DNA from 3 places in the Nitrospira defluvii genome. Region 1 is predicted to be linked to each of the others. Evidence: riboswitches for the same ligand, from Rfam matches in the RefSeq annotation. Region 1 holds a riboswitch; each other region holds the start of a gene.
The links. Region 1 has a riboswitch for cobalamin ahead of KJA79_RS15515 (ABC transporter substrate-binding protein). Riboswitches for the same ligand answer to the same signal wherever they lie in the genome.
Positions count from the first base shown of each region.

Region 2: it holds a riboswitch for cobalamin, as region 1 does, so the genes downstream of both, KJA79_RS17835 (TonB-dependent receptor) here and KJA79_RS15515 (ABC transporter substrate-binding protein) in region 1, are expected to answer to the same signal.
Region 3: it holds a riboswitch for cobalamin, as region 1 does, so the genes downstream of both, KJA79_RS17915 (CbiX/SirB N-terminal domain-containing protein) here and KJA79_RS15515 (ABC transporter substrate-binding protein) in region 1, are expected to answer to the same signal.

Region 1 covers NZ_CAJNBJ010000017.1:80,921-88,907, forward strand. Annotated here, with positions in the region: gene KJA79_RS15480 (NAD-dependent epimerase/dehydratase family protein) at 1-273, shown strand, start outside; gene gmd (GDP-mannose 4,6-dehydratase) at 383-1,390, shown strand; gene KJA79_RS15490 (GDP-L-fucose synthase family protein) at 1,393-2,355, shown strand; gene KJA79_RS15495 (glycoside hydrolase family 26 protein) at 2,410-3,810, opposite strand; gene KJA79_RS15500 (hypothetical protein) at 4,032-4,397, opposite strand; gene rpmB (50S ribosomal protein L28) at 4,623-4,814, opposite strand; gene KJA79_RS15510 (SemiSWEET transporter) at 4,975-5,232, shown strand; cobalamin riboswitch at 5,343-5,580, shown strand; gene KJA79_RS15515 (ABC transporter substrate-binding protein) at 5,587-6,684, shown strand; gene KJA79_RS15520 (FecCD family ABC transporter permease) at 6,681-7,841, shown strand; gene KJA79_RS15525 (ABC transporter ATP-binding protein) at 7,838-7,987, shown strand, end outside.
Region 2 covers NZ_CAJNBJ010000017.1:576,765-584,751, reverse strand. Annotated here, with positions in the region: partial or broken gene cobJ (precorrin-3B C(17)-methyltransferase) at 1-733, shown strand, start outside; gene cobM (precorrin-4 C(11)-methyltransferase) at 744-1,535, shown strand; gene cobA (uroporphyrinogen-III C-methyltransferase) at 1,525-2,997, shown strand; gene bluB (5,6-dimethylbenzimidazole synthase) at 2,994-3,725, shown strand; gene KJA79_RS17845 (cobyrinic acid a,c-diamide synthase CobB) at 3,722-5,098, shown strand; gene KJA79_RS17840 (HoxN/HupN/NixA family nickel/cobalt transporter) at 5,105-5,905, shown strand; cobalamin riboswitch at 5,914-6,111, shown strand; gene KJA79_RS17835 (TonB-dependent receptor) at 6,167-7,987, shown strand, end outside.
Region 3 covers NZ_CAJNBJ010000017.1:591,293-599,279, forward strand. Annotated here, with positions in the region: gene KJA79_RS17910 (DUF3209 family protein) at 3-377, opposite strand; gene KJA79_RS17915 (CbiX/SirB N-terminal domain-containing protein) at 391-1,572, opposite strand; cobalamin riboswitch at 1,739-1,938, opposite strand; gene KJA79_RS17920 (XRE family transcriptional regulator) at 2,540-3,769, shown strand; gene KJA79_RS17925 (hypothetical protein) at 3,787-4,494, shown strand; gene KJA79_RS17930 (thermonuclease family protein) at 4,502-4,966, opposite strand; gene KJA79_RS17935 (hypothetical protein) at 5,008-5,337, opposite strand; gene KJA79_RS17940 (SOS response-associated peptidase) at 5,670-6,344, shown strand; gene KJA79_RS17945 (LexA family protein) at 6,383-6,814, shown strand; gene KJA79_RS17950 (Y-family DNA polymerase) at 6,823-7,987, shown strand, end outside.

The DNA.
Region 1 (7,987 bases):
ACAAAGGGCATGAATCGAGGCGTCATCCAAATCGGACCCGATTACAGCACGTCCATCAAGGAAATTGCGGAGCGGGTCTGTGCGATTTCCGGTAAGCAGATCGATATTCGGTTCGACACAAGCAAGCCGGAAGGCGATGTCGATCGGGCGGCAGATTGGACGAGGGCGCGCACCCTCCTTGATTGGTCGCCCAAGACGAGTATTCAAGAGGGACTTGAGCAGACCTACGCGTGGTGTGAGCGACAGATCCTACAAGGCGTGGGACGAGGATAGGGAGACGACTGGGGTTGCAGGCAGCGCTGATCGTCGTGCTGTCTGTGTCCGTGCCGTCAGCGCAGTCAGTCGGAGTATTCAGGTTGTAACAGCGGAGTGAGGCAACACCGTGAAAAAGGCATTGATTACCGGCATCAGCGGACAGGATGGATCGTATCTCGCAGAGCTGTTGTTGTCGAAGGGATATGAAGTGCATGGCATCATCCGGCGCTCCAGTTCCTTCAATACCGCCCGGATCGACGCGATCTATCAGGATCCGCACGTCGCTGAACCGAGGTTACGTCTGGTCTACGGAGATCTGAACGATGCGAGTTCACTGAATAAAATTCTACGCACGATTCAACCGGATGAGATTTACAACTTGGGTGCGCAGAGCCATGTGCGCGTGAGCTTCGATGTCCCCGAATATACCGCGGAGGTCACAGCATTGGGGACGGTTCGCCTATTGGAAGCGATTCGTGAATCAGGCATTCACCCGAAGTTTTATCAGGCCTCGTCGAGTGAAATGTTCGGCATGGTGCAGGAAATTCCCCAACGGGAGAGCACACCCTTTTATCCACGTAGTCCGTATGGGGCAGCCAAGGTCTATGCCCATTGGATTACAGTCAACTATCGCGAGGCCTACAATCTTTTTGCCTGTAGCGGCATTTTGTTTAATCATGAGTCGCCTCGACGGGGAGAGACTTTTGTCACCCGGAAAATCACTCGCGCTGCCGCTCGTATCAAATTGGGCGTTCAGCACGAGTTATTCCTTGGAAATCTCGATGCCAAGCGGGACTGGGGATTCGCCGGCGATTACGTCACGGCGATGTGGATGATGCTGCAAGCCGAGCAACCGGACGACTACGTGATTGCCACGGGTGAAACGCATACGGTACGCGAATTTCTGGAGCAGACCTTCAGTTATCTCGATTTAGACTGGAAGCGGTATGTGAAAATCGATCCACGCTACTATCGACCCACCGAAGTGGACCTGCTGATCGGGGATGCGTCGAAGGCCAAGCGGGTGTTGGGCTGGGAACCCAAAGTGTCTTTCGGTGAATTGATCAGAATGATGGTCGAGGCCGATCTTCACGTCGAGCGGGCAATTCTCAATGGTACGAGGGGAGCCCGATAAGGATGTCTTATTGGCGCGACAAACGAGTCGTCGTGACTGGTGGATCAGGTTTCCTGGGCTCGGTGGTTGTGGCTCAGCTTCGGCGGCAGGGGTGTCGTACCATCATTCTCGTCCCGAGAAGTCGAGACTATGACCTTGTTGATATCGGGGCTGTCCGGCGAATGTATGCAGACACGACACCGGATTTGGTTCTGCACCTCGCGGCTAGGGTGGGTGGGATCGGAGCGAATCAAACCCATGCCGGCCGGTTCTTTTACGACAATCTCATGATGGGCACGCAGTTGATCGAGGTTGGCCGTCAGCGAGGTCTGGAGAAACTCGTGGCCGTCGGTACGATTTGCTCCTATCCGAAACATACGCCCGTGCCGTTTCGCGAAGAGGATCTGTGGGCCGGTTATCCGGAGGAAACCAACGCACCATATGGCCTAGCCAAGAAAATGATGCTGGTCCAGGCCCAGGCGTACCGGCAACAGTATGGCTTCAACGCCGTCGTCCTGTTTCCGGTGAACCTCTATGGTCCCGGGGACAATTTTGACATGGAGACGTCGCATGTCATTCCCGCCTTAATCAGAAAATGCGTGGAAGCGAAGGAGCGGGGGGATGATCGGGTCGTCCTATGGGGAGATGGGTCACCCTCACGCGAGTTTCTGCATGTGGATGACGCGGCGCGCGCGATTGTGCTTGCCGCCGAACACTACAACGGCAGTGAGCCGGTCAATGTCGGCACGGGGCATGAGATCACGATTCAGACGCTTGCTGAGCTGATCGCCGAGGCAGTGGGGTTTTCCGGCCGAATTGTATGGGATGCCTCAAAGCCAAATGGACAGCCGCGACGGTGCCTTGAGGTGAGTAGAGCCAAACGCCTGTTCGGCTTCGAGGCGTCGGTGGCGTTTGTCGACGGGATCCGGCAAACCGTCTCTTGGTTTCAAGCCAATAGGCGGAGTATCCGTGAAGTTGTCTTCTGACTCTGCATGCCTCCTCTCATGTCCACGTAGCGAGAACCTGCTGTCCCGGCTTCGCTAGTTCACACAATTCGGATGTAATTTTCCATCCGAGAGGTAGACGCAGGAGAGGAACGACGAAGGATTATTCGTGACGGCATTTTTCAGCGCCGTTGCCTGCTGCGTTCCAGGGCGAATTAAGCAGTCGTAGGGGAAGACCCCGGGGACCATCCATGAGGGATGCGCCGACCACAACGCAAAACCATGAATTTGCGGATAGCCGGAAACGATACGTGGAAGGGCCGCCGCGATTTTCTGGGCCGCCCAACTCGAATTCTGCTGAGTGCCGTCGGGAAATCCTAACTCCATAAAGAACACTGGTTTGGATGGCGCGACCGTCTTCACCTCTTGCAGGACAGCGTCCAGTGCGGCAAAGTGATTCTCAACGGGGACCACGTAGTCCTGGGTGAGCCCGGGCCAGTCCTTTGCGTAATAATCGATCATATAAAAATCGAGACTCACCCAGTCGACGTATTGGTCTCCGGGGTAAAAGTTGGCGAAGGAGTGGCAGCTCTGAAGCAGTTGCTTTGCGTACGCCTTGTCGACCGTGGCCGGCAGATCCGCGACGTCATAGTCGATCTGGTTTAGTTGGTTCACAGACCATCCCATAGAGTCAAATGTGAGAAACCTGAGACCTTCGCGGCGAACAAAAAAATCGTAGTAGTAGCGTTGTGCCGCCTTGAGACGTTCAACCCCGTCGCAGATTTGCGGCGTACCGATATCGGTATAGAGTGAACTATACGGCAGGGAGGATGGGTTGAACTCCGCAAAACCGCGCTTGTTTTCGATTGCCCATTGCAGCGACTTGTCTCCTGCCGGACCGAAGCCCCCGAAATAATCTGCTCCGATTCCATTGGGTTCGCGCCCAGAGATAAAAAATGTCGGTTTGCCGTACTGACGAAGCTCGCCGGCAAATCTTCGAAGCTCTGCATCGTAGACGCCGCTGAGAAGCTTGTCGACAGTGAACCCATCCGGCGCCTCGGATTCACCCGGTGCCGGATGGATGTTGTATGCCTGAACGACAATTACCTTTCCTTCCTGCCAGGCAAGATTCGCGGCTGCGACATCGAAATGCGGCTGCCCGGCCGCATCGTACCCGTTCGCCCAGGTGCCGCGGTGCCTCGACCAGAGCGCAGTTTTCCGGCCGCTGGCCGATTCAAACGAAGCGATGTCGTTCTGCACCCATTCATACTGCCCGATATAAAGACCCGCTGCTGGCGGAGGGGCGATCTTGAGCACCGAGTAGTCACGGGAGGTCGCAGTCTGGCTCGCTGGAGGGGTGGGGGGCGGTTGTGTTTGCACTTGGCGTTTTCTGCGGTAAAGCCAGTTCTGGGCTTCTGCGGGTGAGACAGAGTCGAAAGAGATCCAGATGCCAGATAGAAAACTTAGTGCGAGAATAGCGGCAATGTGTGTTTTCACGATAATACCTCCGAGTATCTATGGTTGATACTCAGCAAGCGTCGTACCATGCGCGGAGGTCGTCTTGAGCTCCAAGATGTCCATAAAAGGTGATGTTTTTATCTTGACGTGTCTCCGGGTTGGCACATTCTTGTACAAACTGCGGGCAGGACCATGCAGGCGGTAGTTCCGTATCATCGGCTCCTGGGCAGAAAGGCGAGACGGGATGTTGCCCACTACTTCTAGGGTTCTATCCCCGGAATACATTCCGTCGGCATCAGCTCGCCTCCGTGGAAGTGGGAGACCTGTTTCCACTTTTGCAGCACGGCCTTGTCATCGAAGGTGAGCAGGTATTCCTCACACCAGGTGCCGGGCGGGGTATAGCGGTTGCCGGACTGTTGCTCACGAAATTCATAGACCCAGACGCCCTCGCCTTCCTCGCCCTTTCGAACCGCTTTGGGCGCGCCGAGAGCCTGCTTCACCTCTGTTTGCGTGGCGCGACCTTTCGCGGAGTCGAGGTACGCCCCTTCCTTTGTTTGAAGATGACTGCAGGCGACGACGTTGATGGCGATGGCCATGAGACCGAGTATGTGACGGAGATGAGTCATGATGCCTCCCGGTTCGAGGGGAATCTTCCCAGTGCTGTCGTGAGTGCGATCGGATTGTACACTGATCCGACACAGTCGTCTTCTGTGAGTTGATTTCCGGGAAGCGGCGTGGCGGTATCGAGTACGTGTGGCGGATAGGGTTCTATGTGTGGGAGAGTCGAGCAGACAGACCACGAGCGTAAGATCTAGCCCTGGAGAGAACGAGCGAGGACAGGCAGCAGGTGATCAGACGGCTTTTTTGACCAGGCCGGAACGCAGGCAGCGGGTGCACACGCGAATGCGTAAGGCTGAGCCGTTGACGAGTGCTTTCACGCGTTGCAAGTTGGGATTGAAGACGCGCTTCGTCCTATTGTTCGCGTGGCTGACGTTGTTACCGGTTTGGTGTTTCTTCCCACAAAGATCACAAGCAAATGCCACGGACCTACTCCTTTGTTGCGGCGTCTTTCAACGACTAGTGCTGAACGGAGCGAAATGCTACCATAGCCCCACGGGCTAAGACAAGCTGCCGGGGTGAATTCTCCACTGTGGATGCCCTCCTTCCTGTGCAAGGCCCTTCACCGTCACGGAGGTTCCATCCATGGATGTGGTCACGCTCGTGGGGTTGCTCGCCGGTACCCTCACCACGATTGCCTTTATCCCCCAACTCCAGCAGACTTGGCGTACCCGCTCCGCGCAGGACGTGTCCTTGGGCATGTTGCTCACTTTTGTGACCGGGGTCTTTCTCTGGTTGGTGTACGGCTTGCTTCTCGGCGCCCTTCCCATCATCCTCGCGAACCTCGTCACGCTTGTCTTAACTCTCGCCATTCTCATCCTCAAACTTCGGTACCGCTCGTAGCGCTTTTTCCTGCGCGTCAGACGACGGCGGCATCCGTGGGAATATCTCCTCGATGGCTTCCGCTCGCGCCTCCTCTTGACAAGATCGGCCATCTTCTCCTAGAGTTTGCCGCGTTTCAAGACACCTCGGGTCAAGGGAAGAGGGTGTAAAGCCCTCGCGGTCCCGCCGCTGTAAATGGGGACGAAACCCGCAGGCGCCACTGTCTGGGAAAGCCGTCGGTTATCGGCAGCCAGCATTCAGCCAACAGCTGATGCCTGATCGCTGAGAGCTGATCGCTTCGAAGATGGGAAGGCGCGGGGAGTAGGATGAACCATAAGCCAGAAGACCTGCCCGAGGAAGACCCTTTATTCCCTCGTGGGCTGGGGAATAGGCGAGGATGATGGTGCGGGTAATCCTCAGGGTTCCACGTTGGCCCTGGGGATTTTTTATTTGCTCGCCGTTCGCCCGATCCCCGTTCGCCGAAGTCTCACCGGAATTCTTGGAGTCGTCTGCTATGTGTTGCTCGCCTGTGTATCGCTCGCGTTTGCGCAATCTCCGGAGGATGATGCGGTGATGAAACGCCGTCAACAAGGCATCCTTACGGGCATGCCGTTCATGGCCAATATTACGCCGCGCACGTTTGTCGACGACGCGGGGAGAAAACTCTATGTGGCCAAGGCGCCCGCGCGAGTCGTCTCGCTGGCGCCCAGCATTACGGAGATGCTATTTGCGTTGGGGCTGGATGAGCAGATTGTCGGGGTGACCGAGTTTTGTAACTTTCCAGAGGCAGCCAAGACGAAATCCAAGGTCGGCTACGCCAATCCCAACCTTGAATCGCTGATCGCGCTTCGACCCGAGTTGATCGTCGCGCCTCGCGAGTTTCATCGGGCGAATGTCCTGGCCAAGCTGGAAGAACTGAAAATTCCCGTGCTGCTCTTGGATGCGACGTCGCTGGAAAGTATTTTTTCGCATCTGCATACGTTGGGGCGCATTTTTGATCGCTCCACGGCCGCCCATGCGATGACGCTGGCGATGCGCAACCGGATGGCGGAACTCACCGCCAGAACCGAACATCTAGCACGCGTTCGGGTCTTGTACGTCATCAACAGCCAACCGCTGATCACGGTAGGTCCGGGAAGTTACATTCACCAGATGATCGGGCTTGCCGGTGGACTGAATATCGCCTCGGAGGCGAAGGCGCCCTATCCGCGTCTTACCATGGAAACGGTGTTGAAGGAAGATCCCGAAGTCCTGTTGTTCCCCAGAGGGTCGATCGAAACCGTGCCGCGAAGTGAGCAGGAGGCTTGGAGGCGCTGGACGACGGTGACCGCAGTTCGGGAAAACCGTCTTCGCGACGTGTCGGCCGATGCTCTCAACCGCCCGGGCCCGCGCGTCATGGAAGGGCTGGAGGCGTTGGCCCGGGCGATCCACCCCGAAGCCTTCGCGTCGGAACCGGTACCCGTACAGCCATGATGCCAGCAGCCGGCCACCCCATGCCTCCCGCGCACGCCTTGACTGCATCGACCTTGTCCACCGGTCCCTTGCCATCTGGTCCGCCGACGGTCGCAGGCGACCCGCCGGTTCAGGACTTGATCCTCACACCGGCGCGCTGGTGGCGCGTGATGACCGTACTGTCGCTCGTTGCAGGCTTGTTGGCTCTCGTGTGTCTGCAGTTGGGGACTCAGTACATCGGGGTGGGGCGCATCCTCGGACTCTTCGCGTTGCTGCTGTTCGGTCGACCGGGTGACGAGCAGATGGTCGACACGGCCGGCGTCATTCTGTTTCAGGTCCGGCTGCCGCGGGTCGCACTCGGATTTCTGGTGGGGAGCTGTCTTGCCTCAGTCGGCGTGGCGTTGCAGGCCTTGCTTCGGAATCCGCTCGCCGATCCCTATGTGCTGGGTGTCTCCAGCGGGGCGGCCTTGGGCGTGGCCGTCGCTGTCTTGTTCGGCATCGGAACGACGGTGCTGGCGCTGTCGATCCTGCCGGTGTGCGGATTTATTGGCGGCCTGGTGGCCCTCGCGATGATCTATCGGATGGCGGCGACCCATGAGCGTCTGCCGATTCACTCGGTGCTCCTGACCGGGGTCATCCTCAATGCGATTTTCTCCGCGCTCATCATGTTCATCACTTCCATCATGGAGCCGAATCGGTCGTTCGGCATGATGGCGTGGTTGATGGGGTCGCTCACCGCCCCGGCCTATCCGGTGCTGGTGGCCTTGTCCGGCTATCTGCTGATCGGGCTGATGCTGCTCTTCAAGCAGGTCCGTGTGCTCAATATTCTGGCCTTGGGTGAAGAGCCGGCGCGCTCGCTGGGTATCGACACGGAACGTGTCAAACGGTTCATCTTTTTGGTGTCGGCCCTGATGACCGGGGCCGTGGTGTCGTTCAGCGGCATGATCGGTTTTATCGGCATGATCGTGCCCCACGCCGTCCGTCTCGTGCTCGGAGCCGACCACCGATTGTTGTTGCCGGCCTCGGCCTTGGTCGGCGGCATGTTCTTGATGGCGGCGGACACGGTGGCGCGTACGCTGTTTGTGCCGTCGGAAGTGCCGGTCGGGGTGATCACGGCGTTAGCCGGTGGCCCGTTTTTCGTCTATCTGCTGGTATGGCGAAAGGATCGATTGGCATGACGTGGATCGACCACACCGCTCAGACTCTGGCTGGAGACCTAGAGTCAGGTCCGGTGGTGCACCATGCCTATGCGGTTCGCGGGGTGCATTTCCGTTACGGAGCCTCGCGTCCACAGGGAGAGCCCTGGGTGCTTCGAGATGTGACG
Region 2 (7,987 bases), 500 kb from region 1:
GCGGCAGACGCACGAGGCAGATCGTGGATGCGCAGGCGATTATCCGGCGTCACCGCGACGGGAGCACGCCGGTAGCTCTGATCAAGAGTGCCTATCGCGAGATGCAGCATGTGGTTCTGACCGACCTGGATACGTTTCTGGATTATGAGATCGGGATGTTGACGACCGTGATCGTTGGGTCGAGCAACACTTTTCTCTTCGAGGGCTACATGGTGACGCCGCGCGGCTACACCAATAAGTACAGTTTTGACGGGGCGGTGCTTCCTGGTCAGAGGCCTGGGTTTTCACTTGTTGTACCTCCGGCCTCGGAGGTGGACTGATGGCGAAGGTCGGACGGTTAGCCGGAGCCATTCTGGCTGAGACGGAAGGACAGTTCTTTCTGGTGGGCAATCCCAAGGAGCCCTGCGATTTTGTCGCGGTGGGGTTCGAGAATCCCGGCGTGATCGATGCTCTGACCTGTCCGTTCATCAAGTTGTCAGCCATTCGCCCGGTGCAGGTGCCCCAACCGTACCTGACCATGACAGTCGAGGGAGACGCCTTAGCGAGATTGTTAGTCGATCGGTTCGTCATTCAGCGGAATGGATCGGTGAGCGATCGCCTCTGGCGGCTGGTGACCGATCCTCAGCAAGAACACCGCGCCGCGCCTGCTGGAGTAATCGACGCGCGGTGGCTGGGAGAGATCCCGGCAGAGATTTGGCGGATTGTGCGAGAGACTGTATTGAAGTGTACGTAAAGGAGTGCTGATGCGTGTCTATATTATTGGCGCAGGTCCGGGCGATCCGAAATTGCTGACGCTGCGTGGCGCGGAGCTGATTTCGTCCTGTCCGGTCGTGCTCTATACCGGTTCGCTGGTCCCCAAGGACGTGATCGCCCGTGCGAGGCCCGATGCCAAGGTGATGGATTCGTCCGGGTTGACGCTGGATCAGATCATCGAGGTAATTGTGGCGGCCCGTGACGCGAATCAGGATGTGGCGCGGGTCCATACGGGCGACCCGATGATCTTCGGCTCCACCGCCGAGCAGATGCGCCGGTTGACGGAGCTGGGTATTGCCTACGAGATCATTCCCGGCGTTTCTTCCTTTACCGCTGCTGCTGCGGCGCTGGGCCGTGAACTCACGCTCCCGGAATTGTCCCAGACGGTGATCCTGACCAGGGCTGAGGGACGGACCTCGATGCCGGCGGGGGAAAAACTGGAAGATCTGGCGAAGCATCAAGCGACCTTGGCGCTCTTTCTGAGCATCACACTCTTGAAGGATGTCGTGTGCGATTTGACCCCGTCGTATGGGGCTGATTGTCCCGTGGCTATCGTGCATAAGGCCTCCTGGCCGGATCAGGTGATCGTAACCGGGACCTTGGCGGACATTACGGACAAGGCCAAGGCGGCCAAGCTCAACTCGACCTCGATGGTGTTGGTGGGGCGTGTGCTGACGGCGACGGAGTTTGCCAATTCCAAGTTGTACGATCCGGAGTTTACCCATCGGTTCCGGAAGGGCGAGCCGGCGGTCACGAAGCCAGGAGAGAAGCGTGCCGACTGAGCCTGCCACTCAACGAGGCATGGTGTATCTGGTCGGGGCGGGACCGGGCGATCCAGGCTTGCTCACGGTCCGTGCGCTGGAATTGCTGCGTGCGGCCGATGTCGTGGCCTACGATGAGTTGGTCTCGAAAGCTATTCTTTCTCTCGTCAATCCGGAGGCTGAACTGCTGCCGGTGGGCCGCCGTCATGGCGAGGGGACGATCGGCTATCGATTGCATCCGGAGGTGCTGGCTCGCGTCAAGGCCGGCAGAACGGTCGTGAGGTTGAAGGCCGGAGATCCGCTGATCTTCGGGCGGGGCGGAGAGGAAGCGGAAGAATTGGCGGAAGCCGACATTCCCTGCACGATCGTTCCAGGGATTTCATCTGCTCTTGGCGCCGCAGCCTATGCGGGCATTCCACTGACGCATCGCCTGCATGCTTCCGACGTGACGTTCCTGAGCGGCCACGATGTCGAGGGGGGCCGGAGCCTTACTGATTGGGCCAAGGCTGCCAGCGGCAAGGGCACTTTGGTGTTGTTCATGGCGGCTAGAAAACTGTCGGCGAACCTACAGAGATTGATCCAGGCTGGCCGCTCGGCGGAGACTCCCGCTGCCTATATCGCCTCCGCCACCACTCCCGAACAAAATGTGATTGTCGGAACCGTGGCGACCCTTCCAGGAAAAATACGGGATGTCGATCTTGCCATTCCGGCCCTCGTCATCGTCGGCGACGTCGTGGGAGTGCGTGAACGAATTGCCTGGTTCGAGCGCCGCCCGTTGGCGGGTCGGCGGCTGCTCGTGGCGCGCGCGCGTCCGGGCCGCTCCGCGATGGCAGCGGAACTCCGTGCGCTCGGCGCGGAGGTGCTGGAAATCCCCGAGGTCGAAGCGGCCTCGTTACACGGAGGCGCGTCCATCAAGACCGCTCTGGCTCGGTGCCATGAATTCCGCGGCATTGTCTTCGGCTGTGCCGCCGGGGTTGAGGCGGTCTTGTCGCATGTCCCAGCCCTCGACCTGCCGGTCATCGCGGTCGGAGAGTCGGCGGCGCAGGCGCTGTCACGGCATGGCATTGCACCTGCCGTCACGTTACGTGGCGCTTGTCAGGAGGCGGTGAACGAGCAGTCGGCGGTTTTACAGAAGGGGCCATGGCTTCTCGTGACAGCGGAGGAAGGCCGGCCGAACTTACATGAGGCATTGACGAAGGCTGGAGTAGAGGTTGAAGCGGTGGCGGCCTATCGGTCTGTGCATCGGTTGCCGATGGGGCCCTTGCCGTCGATTGATCTTGTGGTGCTGCCCAGCTCCTCGGCGGCTCGCACTGTGTTGTTTGGCGACTTCGGTCAGGCCTTGCTGGGGGTGCCGATGGCGGCGATCGGGCCGCAGACCGAACAAGCGGCGCGCCAATGTGGAGCGCAGTCTGTCGCGTTGGCGCAAGAGGATACGGTGGCAGCGCTGGTTTCTTGTGTGGTGTCGATGGTAGGGAAACTATGACGGATCATGCCTTTCCCGAAACCTGGCGCCGGGGCCTGTACGAAACGATCACGCGCCGCCGCGACATGCGAGCCTTTCTGCCTGATCCCATTCCGGATGAAACGCTGGCTCGCATCCTCATGGCTGCTCATCAGGCCGGATCAGTTGGGCTGTCCCAGCCTTGGAACTTTCTCGTGGTGGAGAATCTCGAGATCCGTGCCAAGGTGCGCACCCATGTCGAGGCCGAACGGCTGCGCGCAGCGGAAATGTTTGACCAGGAACGCCGTGAGAAGTATCTCACCTTCAAGCTGGAGGGGATTCTTGATTCGCCGCTCAACATCTGTGTCACCTGCGACCAGGAACGGTTCGGGCCGACGGTGATCGGGCGGAATACAATTCCGGAAACCGCTGTCTATAGCACCTGCTGTGCGATTCAAAATCTCTGGCTGGCCGCGCGGGCGGAAGGGGTCGGAGTCGGCTGGGTGAGTATCATGGAGCCGGCAGTCCTCCGCACGATCCTCGGAATTCCTGAACGGATCATTCCGGTTGCCTATCTTTGCGTCGGGTTCGTGGAGAGTTTCCCCGAGCGGCCTATTTTCGAAAGCAACGGCTGGTTGCCAAGGCTGCAACTGCATGAGTTGGTGTTTCATGATCAGTGGGACGAGCGGCCCAGGCCGGATCTGCTCCGTGCGCTGGAAACGAGCCGGATCGACGGAGCGAAAGCCACGCCGACGGAGATCGACTCGTGACGATTCCACGGCTTGTTATCGCCGGGGTTTCCAGCAACGTCGGCAAGACGACTGTCATGGTTGGGCTCGTCCGGGCCTTGCGCGCGCGGGGACTGAAGGTGGCCGTCTTCAAGTGCGGTCCGGATTATCTCGACCCGACCTATCACGTCCGCGCGGCTGGTGCGCCTTGCCACAATCTCGATGGATGGATGATGGGGCGCGAGGCGGTTCTTTCGACGTTCATGCACGCGTCGCAGGGAGCTGACATTGCGATTCTCGAAGGGGTGATGGGTCTCTTCGATGGCGCATCGCCGACCAGCGACGAAGGCTCGACCGCCGAGATTGCCAAGTGGCTTCAAGCGCCGGTGCTGCTTGTCTGCGACGCAGGTGGCATGGCCCGCAGCATTGCGGCACTGGCCAGAGGGTTTTCGACTTTCGACGCAGATCTTCAGATCGCCGGCCTCATCTGTAACAGGCTCGGCAGCCGAGGGCATCTGGATTTGCTTCGCAAGGTGACGGAGGGGAAGCCCCCCGTCCTGGGCGGGTTGCCGAAGGAAGCAGCCTTGGCTTTCTCGGACCGGCATCTGGGCTTACATAGCGCAGACCGGGCGACGGTCCCGGAGGGTGTCTTCGTGTCCTGGGGTGATCGGGTGAGCGAGTGGTGTGATGTCGATGCGATCATCGCGTTAGCGAAATCCGCGCCGGCTCTTCCTGAAATTTCTGCGACGGCACGGATCGTCGGGGAGGGAGTCAGTTGTCGAATCGGTCTCGCCTTCGACGAGGCGTTCCATTTCTATTATGACGACAATCTCCGTCGTCTTGAGGGTCTGGGTGCGGAGCTCGTACGGTTTTCCCCCCTTCACGATGCGCACTTGCCGGATGTGGATGGCCTGTATTTCGGCGGCGGTTACCCGGAAGTCCATGCCGAAGCACTGTCCCGGAACCAGTCCATGCGCAAGGAGGTAGCGGCGTTTGCCGAGGCCCAAGGGCCTATCTATGGCGAATGTGGTGGCCTCATGTATTTGTCCAATGGCATCAGGACGCTCGATGGCACGCTGCATCCCATGGTGGGGCTCATTCCAGGCGAAGCGGAAATGAAAGACCGTTTGCAGGCGCTCGGTTATGTCGAGGTGGACACGAAGGACGAGACGATGCTCGGTCCGTCCGGTCTGCGATTTCGCGGACATCAATTTCGCTATTCGGACTTTCGATTCACGGCGGAAGTCGAATGTGCCTACCATGTGCGCCGCCGCCGCGGAGGCGAGGCCTTTCAAGAGGGGTATCGTCAGGGCAATACGCTGGTGTCCTATGTGCACGCCCATTGGGCTTCGAACCCGCTCCTGGCCGAGGGATTTGTGCAGGCTTGTGTGGCCCATGCCAAGAGGGTGTCGTGAGGGACTATGAATCCTGCTGACGGCAATCTGTGGGCCTTGCTCGGTCTCGCGTTTGCCTTGGGGCTCAGCCATGGCGCCGATCCCGACCATCTTACGGCCATCGATGGCATGACGAGGGCCTCGGTGGATCGGCATCCGAGAATGAGCCGGTGGGTGGGGACCTGGTTTGCGTTCGGGCATGCGCTTTCCGTTTTGTTGATCGCGGGATTGATCGCGTTGGCGGCAGAGTATCTGCAATCGTTCAGCCATTCCGTGCTGCAAGTCAGCGGTGTCCTGTCAGCCCTTCTTCTATTCGCCATCGGGACTTTGAATCTGGCGAGGTTGGCCACATTGCCGGTTGGCGCCACGGCTCCAAGCCACGGCGTCATCGGCCATTTCCTGCCAAGGCAGTTGCTCAACATCACTCATCCAATGAGCGCCGTGCCGATTGGCGCGTTGTTCGGGCTGGGGTTTGAGACGGCCAGCCAGATGTCGGCCTGGGCCTTGGCCGGCACAATGGGCTATGGGCTGCTGGGCGCGCTGTTCATCGGAGTGGCATTCAGCCTGGGGATGGTCGTCACAGATTCACTCAACGGACTTGTTGTGCGACGGATGTATCTGGCTGCGACCAGGATGGCTCTCCAGGGGAATCGCATGATGACGCTGACTGTCGTGGGGTTAGCCTATGTTATCGGGATCATCAAACTGCTCCAGCCCACCTCCTTTGCTTTGCCAATCAGCGACATGGGTCTCACACTCATGGTGCTCGGGGCGGTGCTGTTGGCATTTATGGCAGCCTTAGTGAAAGTCAAGTGCAAGGTGGCGTAACTGAAAGGAGGCGTTCTAGCGGAACATTTTTCTATCTAATGAATTGATAGCCCACGTACCCCAAGGGAAGCGCGGTGAAAAGCCGCCACTGGTCCGCAACTGTGATCGGGGACGAAATCTGCATAGCCACTGTCCTATGGGATGGGAAGGCGCAGAAAGTAGGACGAGCCGAAAGTCAGGAGACCTGGGTGCTGGGATCCTTTATGCAAACCTTTCGAGAGCAAAGGGGCATGAGTTGTGTTTGCCCAAATCCTTGGGCGTATGATCGTTGTTTCTGCGTTGTTCTGGAGTTCAGTCGGTCGGGCCGATGATGCGGATGAAGCTCTGATCCTGCCCGACGTCGTCGTAACCGGGACGCAAGAATCGGCGTTCGAAGCCGCCTCTCAACATATCGTTACGGAGCGGGATCTCGAGCTTCAGGCCGTTGATCGGCCTGCCAACGTGCTTCGCCTGGTTCCGGGCCTCATTACCACCAACCCGGGTGGTGGGCCAGGCAAACCGGATAACTACTTGCTCCGTGGCTTCGATGCCGACCACGGGACCGATCTGGCCGGGTTTCTGGACGGCATGCCGCTCAATCTTCGCAGTCATGCCCACGGTCAGGGCTATCTCGATCTGAACTTCCTGATTCCTGAAACGATGAAGCGCATCGACGCCCATAAGGGGCCCTATCAAGTCCAGTTCGGAGATTTTGCCACGGCGGGGGCGGTGAACTTTGTGACACGGGATATGGTGGAGGAAGGGGTGGTGCAGGCCTCAGGCGGACAATTCAATACGCAGCGGCATCTGCTGATGTTCTCGCCCACGAAGGATCAGGTCCGTTCGCTGGTTGCGCTCGAAGGGTTTTATACCGATGGCCCGTTTGTGAATCCCAACCGAGCCCTCCGGCTCAACGGATTAGCCAAAGCGACGATGAATCCGACCGCCCACTCGGAACTCAGCATCATCGGCACCTACTACCAAGGCCGCTGGAATAGTCCTGGAGAAATTCCACTGCGGACCGTGGAGTCCGGGTTGTTGAGCCGGTTCGGCTCGGTCGATCCCTACCAGGGAGGTCGAACCCAACGGTCTACCGGCCATGTGCGCTACCGCTACGATACTCCGTCAGGCGGGACTGTATTTGCTGCGACATATCTTCAGTACTATGCCCTGAATCTTGTGTCCGACTTCACGTTCTTTCTCACCGATCCGGTGAATGGCGATGGGATTGAACAGGTCGATCGGCGCTATGTCTATGGCGGAGAGGTGGGATATCGCCAAAGCGGGAAGCTGCTGAATGTTGAAAGCTCCGTCACCGTCGGCGTGCAGACCCGCAGGGACGATGCCGAGGTTCGTCTGGGGACCCAGCGGCAATGGGTCCCGCTGGGAACTACGTCGGATAGCCGGATTCATGAGGCCTCGTATTCGCCCTATCTGAGATTGGAGTTTCAGCCGGCACCCTGGGCGAGGCTGACGGGCGGAACGCGAGCGGACTATTTTCAATTCAACGTGCGGAATCTCTGCCAGGCCGGGTGTCCACAGAACCCGAGCGGGAGCGTCAATGCTGTGATCACAACGACGAAGGGAAACCTCATTCTTGGCCCCTGGGCAGGCACGGAGATCTTTCTCAATGCTGGTACGGGCTTTCACAGTAACGACGCACGAGCCGTGGTAAGTGCGTCGAATGTGCAGGCCTTACCGAAGGCGACGGCATATGAAGTGGGGATTCGCACTCGCCCGTGGGATCGGCTTGAGGTCACGGCGTCGTTCTGGCTCATGGACCTGACCTCTGAACTGGTCTATCAGGGCAACCTGGGAACCACACAGATCCTTGGTGCCACCCGCCGCTACGGCATGGATCTTGGGAGCCGGATCCAGTTGCTGGACTGGCTGTCTTTTTCCGGAAGCGCTACACTGAACACTGCGGAATTTCGCGAGACGGGCAATCCGATCCCTCAGGCCCCGACCATGACCGGACGCGGCGAATTGACGGCGCGTCTTCCGACAGGATTAGCGATGTCGTTGCAGATGGTGCATCTGGGAGCCAGACCGCTGACGCAGGATCGCAGTATCAACGCCCAAGCCTGGACCATCTTCAACTTC
Region 3 (7,987 bases), 510 kb from region 1:
ATCTACTCCGCCGGGTAAATCTCATGGACAAAATCATGCATCTCATCAAGGTCCCGATAGAGATGCATGAGCCCCTCGATCTGATGCGTCAAATCGAGCTCCACCTTCTTGGTCAGCACAATCAGCGTGCGCAGGTACGGAAGCTTCGGATCATCCGGCCTGGTCGCGGCGACGCGCTGTTCCAGCGCGGAGACTGCGCTCTCGTAATACTGCTTGAGGGACGCCAGATCCTTGGCTCCACACATGGAACGGATCGGTCCCGGCTGATCGGCCCCGGTGCCCAGTTCGGCCAGTTCATGCTGCCGCTCGGCTTCGTTCTTCACTCCCAGCACTTCCATCAACCCCAACCGCAATCCTGCAATTTCGTGACAGGCCATCAGACATCCTCCGTTACTGCATGATGTTGTCAACCAGGCGGCTGACCAACCGGTCGCCCAGCAAATGTTCGTCGACTAATTCCTTGGCATCCGTCTCTTTCACAGCCCGATACCAGATGCCGTCAGGATAGACCGCGACCGTCGGCCCCTCCCCGCAGCGGCCCATGCAGGAGGTCTTCGTCACGCGGATATCCTGATCCCGCCCAGCGTCCTTCAACAGCCGCCGCAATGTGGCAATGAGCGGAATGCTCCCGCCGTCGGCACAATCGACATTCCCGCAGACCAACACATGTTTCGCCAGCGGACGATGGGCATGCACATGAGGCATGGCTTGCGCGTGGGTAAACCCGTGCCGCAAACTCCAGAGCAGCGCTTTGAGCCCGCCCACCTGCCCGGTCACCGCGGACACCGGCACTCGATACTGACACGTATCGCAGGGCAGCGGACGTTCTCCCGCTGTCGCTTCGGCCAGGCGCTCGTCCATCAAGCGGAGCAATCGGTCGTCAATTCCCAAATGGGGCGCCAGTTCGGTCTTGATCCAGGGATACCGGGCTTGAAACGAATCCACCTGTTCGCGAATTTTCGTGATCAGTCTTCCGCCGAAAAGAAAATACGGCGCCACGACGATCCGCTCTGGGCGCGCACGCGCAACCAGTTCCACCGTCTCCTCAAATAGCGGTCTCGTCACGCCAATAAAGCAGGGCACCACCCACCCAAGATCGCGCCCTTCGGCAAGGAGACGAACAACTTTACAAAAGTCCCCGTTCGCGTCTGGGTCGCTTGAACCACGGCCCACCACCACCACGGCGGTCTTCGCGGATTCACGGGCGCCTTCCAACGCCGCCCGCGCCCGCTCGAACGCCAGCTCCACGAGATTGGGATGGATGCCCAAGGCATGGGCCACGATAAACTGGACGGAAGGATGCTCTTGCCGAGCCTGCGAGAGCGCGAGAGGGATATCGTTCTTCACATGCCCCGCGGCAAACAGAAACAACGGCAGGACGACAACGGAGTCGGCCCGTTGCGCCAACTCGCGAAGCGCGGCCGCCAACGACGGGCGGGCCAGCTCCACATAGCCGTGCGCGACGTGAAGATCAGGACGCCCTGCACGATAGGCCGTCACCAACGCCTCAAACTCGACGTTCGCGTTGGGATCGCGGCTGCCGTGTCCGACGATGAGCAATCCCGTGCTCATGAGGGTTGCTCCGAATGTTGGGATGTGAATGGCGTGTCAACGTTGGGAGCAGTCACACGCTGCTCCCACAAAAACGAGGGCATAAAAAAACCTCCGTCCCGCATGGGGAACAAGAGGTCGCATGCCAAAAAGGCAGGAGCGATCCTCCGTTACCGCGCGGAGAAACCGTACTATGTCAGCTCGGATAGGTCTCCTGGCTCATGGGTTCAGAAGGTCGAACCTTCACCGCTACCCCCAGCCTTCCCCAACACGTTTGTTGAGTGGCTAAAACGGGAGAGCTTCCCACTTACAGTGGCGGGACCGCGCCGGTTTTTCACCGGACTTCCCTGTTACGCCCTAGCGGGCATCCGAGAGATTGCTCAATTATCAGCCCAGATACCTAACGCGGGCTAGTCCACCCTGTCAAGGCTGAAATATCATGAGTGCACGCGATCTGAAGCAATTTTACGCGAACTGAGCGACCACAAAGCCCAATAACTTACCAAGACATGCACTGAGACCGGTGGTCCATTTAGTTGTCCACGCTCACTACGGCGAGAAATCACAAGAAGATTCAGGCCCTTGCATAGAACAACCACGTCCTGAAAAGGCTGGTGTCGACAGTTCGATTCAGTCCCTCGGCACCACTAAACTACCACCCCAGACATTAGTTTAGACGATTCGATGAAACGGCAAAATGGCCGGTTCCTCTTTCCGTCCCTCTTTACTTCCCTGGGCCTTGAAGAGACCGTTTTCAGAATGCTAAATTAACCTTGTCTTAAGCCCTTCCTTGGGTACTATATAAGCTATGTTCCACGTGCTTACTTTTCTTCATCAGTATATCTGTGCACTCTCTGCCAAAATCGCTTGCCACGGAAAGACTGCCAAGCTAGACAACCATAAACCAGGCACAAGTGGTTGACCTCTAGTGCTGAACGAGAGAAGTTGTTAAGTTGTGAATTAAGCACCTCCCTGGGGAATAGCATAGATGCTCAAGCAGATCCTGGATTCAGCTAAATTAGACTTACAAACCTCAGCCGAACTTCTTGGAGTTAGTCCCAAGATATTCCAGGAGTGGGTTGCAGGTAATCGCTCTATCCCTGACTCGATGGTGTCACGCCTATCGACAGTCTTGGGCGTATCACCTCTGACTCTGCGTAGTACTCGAAGCGAACAGAGACAGCAAGGTGATGTAGCTCCAGCTATCTGGTTTAAGTTCCGCGGAAATGGCCTTACTGACGTTGATCGCGAATACGTTCTTCTAATACGTCACCTCGGGTATTACTTCGATCAGCTTGAGCAAGCCACTGATAGCAGGGCAACTGGGTGGCAATTGATATTTGAGAATATCCGTCGCGAAACAGACCTTCAGGCTCCGCCCCGAGAACAAGGCCGACAGGCAGCGAGGATTTTCAGGCAACTCTCAGGCCTAGACAAGGGCAAAACAGGTATAGGGGAAGCTTTCAGGGGAAATCTTAGAAATAGAGGGGTTCTTATCATTGAGAGCCCGATGCCAGAGTCGAGCGTTGAAGGGTGCTGCTTTTACCTAGGAGCTACTTCTTTAGAGCGCCCATGCCTTTTCTCTAATTCATATAAGCGCACATGGTTTAGGGGCAACCACATACTACTGCACGAGCTTGCCCATGCTATTTTTGATGCATATACCGATGGTGCGTCTATTGATCTGTTCCCTCTTCAAAATCAAGAGGCCCAATCCAGCTTATCTGAAGAAAGGGCTCAGGCATTTGCGCAAGAAAGCTTGGCACCACGTGACGTGCTAATACACATGAGCTCGACGTTAGGCTTGAACTTGCATGCGCTTACGCCCAAGCAGCTGGCCACATTGATTGCAAAAACTCATACTGAGCAGAAAACGGTGATCTCGGCAGCACTTAGCAATGACTTGATTTCTCCTGAAGAGGCAGAGCAATACGCCAGATTTGACATAGCGTCTGACCTCTCGGAGTTATCAGTGAGAGCTTTGACAACAGAGCAGTTCCTAAAAAGACACGACAGCAAGAAGGACGAATGGAGAGATAGGCGGAATACAACGATTTACTCAAGAACTCTCAGGCTCCCTGCCAACTATATTAAGCGTGTAGTAGAGGCAACAGTTGCTGGCCAGATCAGTCCAAGTAAAGCAGCTGAGTTCTTGATGATAGATGAATCAACATTCTACTCTCGATTTGGGAGTCAAATGCCTGAATATGTTGAATAGTTCCAACCTGTCCTCCGATGAGTAATCCCGCACTACTATTCTGTGATTCGGATGCTCTCATTCAGCTGTTCCTAACAGACCAAAATAAGCTTCTGCGAAGTTTCAAAACTGAATATGGCATTCAGCCTGTAATAGTATTCGAGGTTGAGAATGAGCTCAGACAGCACAAGAAGTATCGGACGAAAGTCGAACCTCAATTCGACAAGGCACTAACCTCTCGGGTCCTCCAGGTTTTCGACTCCACCATTCTCCAGTCCAGTCTCCTCGATTCTAATTCGTTTCTTCCACCAGCAGCAGTTCAGGCGACCTGGGATACTATTCAGGCAAGTGGGCGCCAGTATGGAATACGCGTAGGAACGGGTGAAGCTTATACGCATGCTGCTGCTGTCACTTTGCAGATGCCGTCATTGAGTAATGACGGAATAGCGGTGAATACCCTTCACAATTTAGGAATGCAGACGCCAGCTCCGGTCGCCAGGATGTTTGATGTGGTGACACTCTTCTTCCAAATTGGAGTTCTTTCAGCAAGGGACTGCGATCAAATAAGGAAAATTCTGTTGCAGTATGGCGAAGGAGTTCCTAAAGAGTTTCAGAACGCAAACTATACTGACGGACTTCATTCGTTTGCATCTAGATTGCTCGACCGAACAAAAGTTGCAGTAGGAGCAGAGCCAAACGGCAGACGACCATTTACAAGTCAGCTTCTATTGGAACCGCTTACCTAAAAATAGCTCAACGCTTCCGCCACTGCCACGGCGGCACCGGCTGCGGATCAACCCACAGGCCTTTTCGAGCCTCTCGCGCTTCGTTCTCTAACCCTTCGAGCACCGTATTTCCTGGTGCATATTTCCGATACCACCAGCACCAGCCCTCTTTGACTAGCTCCTGGTTGACGTTCGTTCCATCGGCTAGGAGCACATTTCCAATGGTGCGCCCATACTTGTCTTCCTCGAACGTGTGCAGCGTGACCTCTTTGCTGAACACGAGGGCTGAGGCGGCCTGCTTAGCCTTCTGCCCGTAGGATTGGCTTTTCTCAGGGCAGTCGATGCCATTGAGTCGGATACGTTCAGCTTTACCGTTATGCAGAACGTCAATCGTATCACCGTCAATCACCCCGACCACTTGGCCAGAATACACCCCTGCTAATACAGGCACCGCAAGCAGAACGGTAAAAAGAGCCACGAGAAGAAAGCGCATAGACCGCATGCTAGCAGGCTTCCTCTCCCCTGACGAGAGGCTCACGGTCTGGGGGCAAATCGGATGAGCATGCGGAAGACGACAAACTCCGACGGGTTTACAGGTGCCATGCCGACCTCACAGATCAGAAATCCGCTGTCGAGATCGGTCTGTGTTGTGGTGGTGTGATCGCAACGGAGAAACAAAGCTTCTTGTACGGACCGTCCCTTGAGAAAATCCTTCGCCCAGCGCATCACAAGATGCCCGCGCAAGGTCGCTATGAGCTGCGCTCGGGTCTCGAGCGAATTCTCCTCATAGACCAACCCGACGAGCTCACATTCACAGATTTGCTCCAGCAAGGCCCGGACCAGTTCTCGCATGACGGCGGGCATATCCGGAGCACCAGGATCAATCTCGTCGACATAAATGCCGGGGGCTACGGGGGCAATCGTTGGGACGGTCGAAGTGTTCGATATGGTGGGTTCTCCTTGTGTGAGGTGAGGTGTGATGCGTACAAGGATCTCAGCAACACGCGTGCCGAATGCGCTAAGGGCCGTCACAATGGAGATTCATTCAGATTGCGTAGAGATGAGCAGCTGAATTAGCTGTGCGGGCGTATCGATCTCGATACGGCAACGTATAACAATGATACAGGATGGCTGTTATGCTACGCCCTGTCCTTGACACTTCCTCACGGACGGCCTAGGCTTCGACGTACAACAAGATGTGCGGACGCTTTACCCAAACGGCCTCGCCAGCGGTGATCGCTCAACAGTTTGGCGTCGCGAGTCCTCCCCTGTTCACTGCTCGTTACAACATTGCTCCCTCTCAACCGGTGGCCGCGATCCGGATCGAGCCGGGGACAACCACCCGTCAGCTGGTGCTGTTGCGCTGGGGGCTGATTCCGTCTTGGGCCAAAGACCCGAAAATCGGGCAGCAGTGCATAAATGCCAAAGCCGAGTCCGTGACGGAGAAACCCTCCTTTCGTGCCGCGTTCAAGACCCGACGCTGTCTTGTCATTGCGACGGGATTCTATGAGTGGCAGGTCCAGGGACTGAGAAAGCAGCCAATGTGGATCGGCATGAAGAGTCACCGTCCCTTTGCCTTTGCCGGCTTGTGGGAACACTGGCATCCCCCGGAAGGCGCGGACATCGAATCGTGTACGATCCTCACGACGGAACCGAACGAGTTGCTGCGACCGATCCACAATCGGATGCCGGTCATTCTGGCGCCATCAGCCTACGACCAGTGGCTCGACCCAACCGTCCATCAGGCAGACTCCCTGAAAGCCTTGCTCCGTCCCTATCCGACTGAGGAGCTCACGGTCTACCCGGTCAGTACGCTTGTCAATAACCCGCGACATGATGCCCCGGACTGCCTTGAGTCTGTCTCGGTTTAGGCCTACACTAGGCAAGGCCAATCTGGTGAGGATCTTCGATGCCGATGAATGTGGATGCCATTTACGCCCCTGATCTCTCGACGCGGTATGCCCTCCCCGTCTTTCTTGGTCGGCTGCCCGCAGGCTTTCCCTCTCCGGCTGACGACTATATCGAGGGGAAGCTCGATCTAAATCGGCACCTCATCAAGCACCCGGCCGCCACGTTCTTTGTGCGCGTGACCGGCGACTCGATGTTGGAGGCCGGGATTCATTCTCGTGACATCCTGATCGTAGATCGTTCCCTAGAAGCCATTGACGGAAACGTGATCGTGGCGGCTCTGGACGGAGAATTGACGGTCAAACGTCTCTATAAGCGGAACAATATCCTACGCCTTCTCCCAGCCAACAAGAATTATCAGCCCATCGAGATTCAGGCCCAACAGTCCTTTGAGATTTGGGGTGTCGTCACCAACGTCATCCACGCGCTCTGAGCGGTCCCATGCCTCCCATCTTTGCCCTCGTCGATTGCAATAACTTCTATGCCTCCTGCGAGCGGGTGTTTAACCCAAAGCTGGATGGTAAACCTATTGTCGTCTTGTCCAACAATGACGGCTGTGTGGTGGCTCGCTCCAATGAAGCCAAGGCGCTTGGCATTGCGATGGGTGTGCCAGAGTTTCAGATTCGCCCGCTCCTGCGTGCCCATCAGGTGCAGGTGTTTTCCTCGAACTACACCCTGTATGGGGATATGTCTCAGCGGGTCATGGAAACCTTGGAACAGTTCTGCCCGGATCTCGAAATCTACTCGATTGATGAAGCCTTCCTGAGTCTGTCCGGGTTCACCTCTAGGAACTTCACGAAGTACGGCCGTACCATTCGGACCACGGTGAAGCGCTGGACCGGCCTTCCGGTGTCGGTCGGCATCGCGGAGACCAAGACCCTCGCCAAGATCGCCAACCGTGTGGCAAAACGCACACCAGATACGAACGGGGTGTTCGATCTACTGGCCTGTCCCGATCGAGACGCCTTGCTAGGCCGAGTGCCGATTGAGGATGTCTGGGGGATCGGGCGAAACCTGATCAGGCTTCTGAATCAGCATGGCATCATGACGGCGCTCCAACTCCGCGAGGCTGATGACCAGTGGATCAGAAAGCATCTGGGCATCGTGGGACTTCGTTTGGTGATGGAGTTACGTGGAATCTCCTGCTTAGACCTGGAAGAGTGTCCCGCTCCGAAGCAGAGCCTGACATGCTCACGGGCGTTTGGGCAGCTCATCAGTACCCTAGTCGACATGGAAGAGGCGGTCTCGTCCTATACGTCACGTGTGGCGGAGAAGTTGAGACACGAACGACTGGCCGCGACCGTGGTAACGGTGTGTCTTACGACGAACGAATTCAAAGAAGGTCCACAGTACAGCAACACACTGACACTGAAGCTGCCGATTGCGACCGACTCTACCTCCGACCTCATCAAGTCAGCGCTTCAGGGAATCCGCACCATCTATCGAGAGGGGTATCGCTACAAGAAAGCGGGGGTGACCCTGACAGGCCTGGTCTCTGCCAGTCAGGCACAGGCCGATCTGTTCGACTCTCAAGACAGGAGAAAGTCCCAGCGGCTGATGTCCGCACTCGATGCGGTCAATGATCGGTGGGGCGCCGGCACCCTCC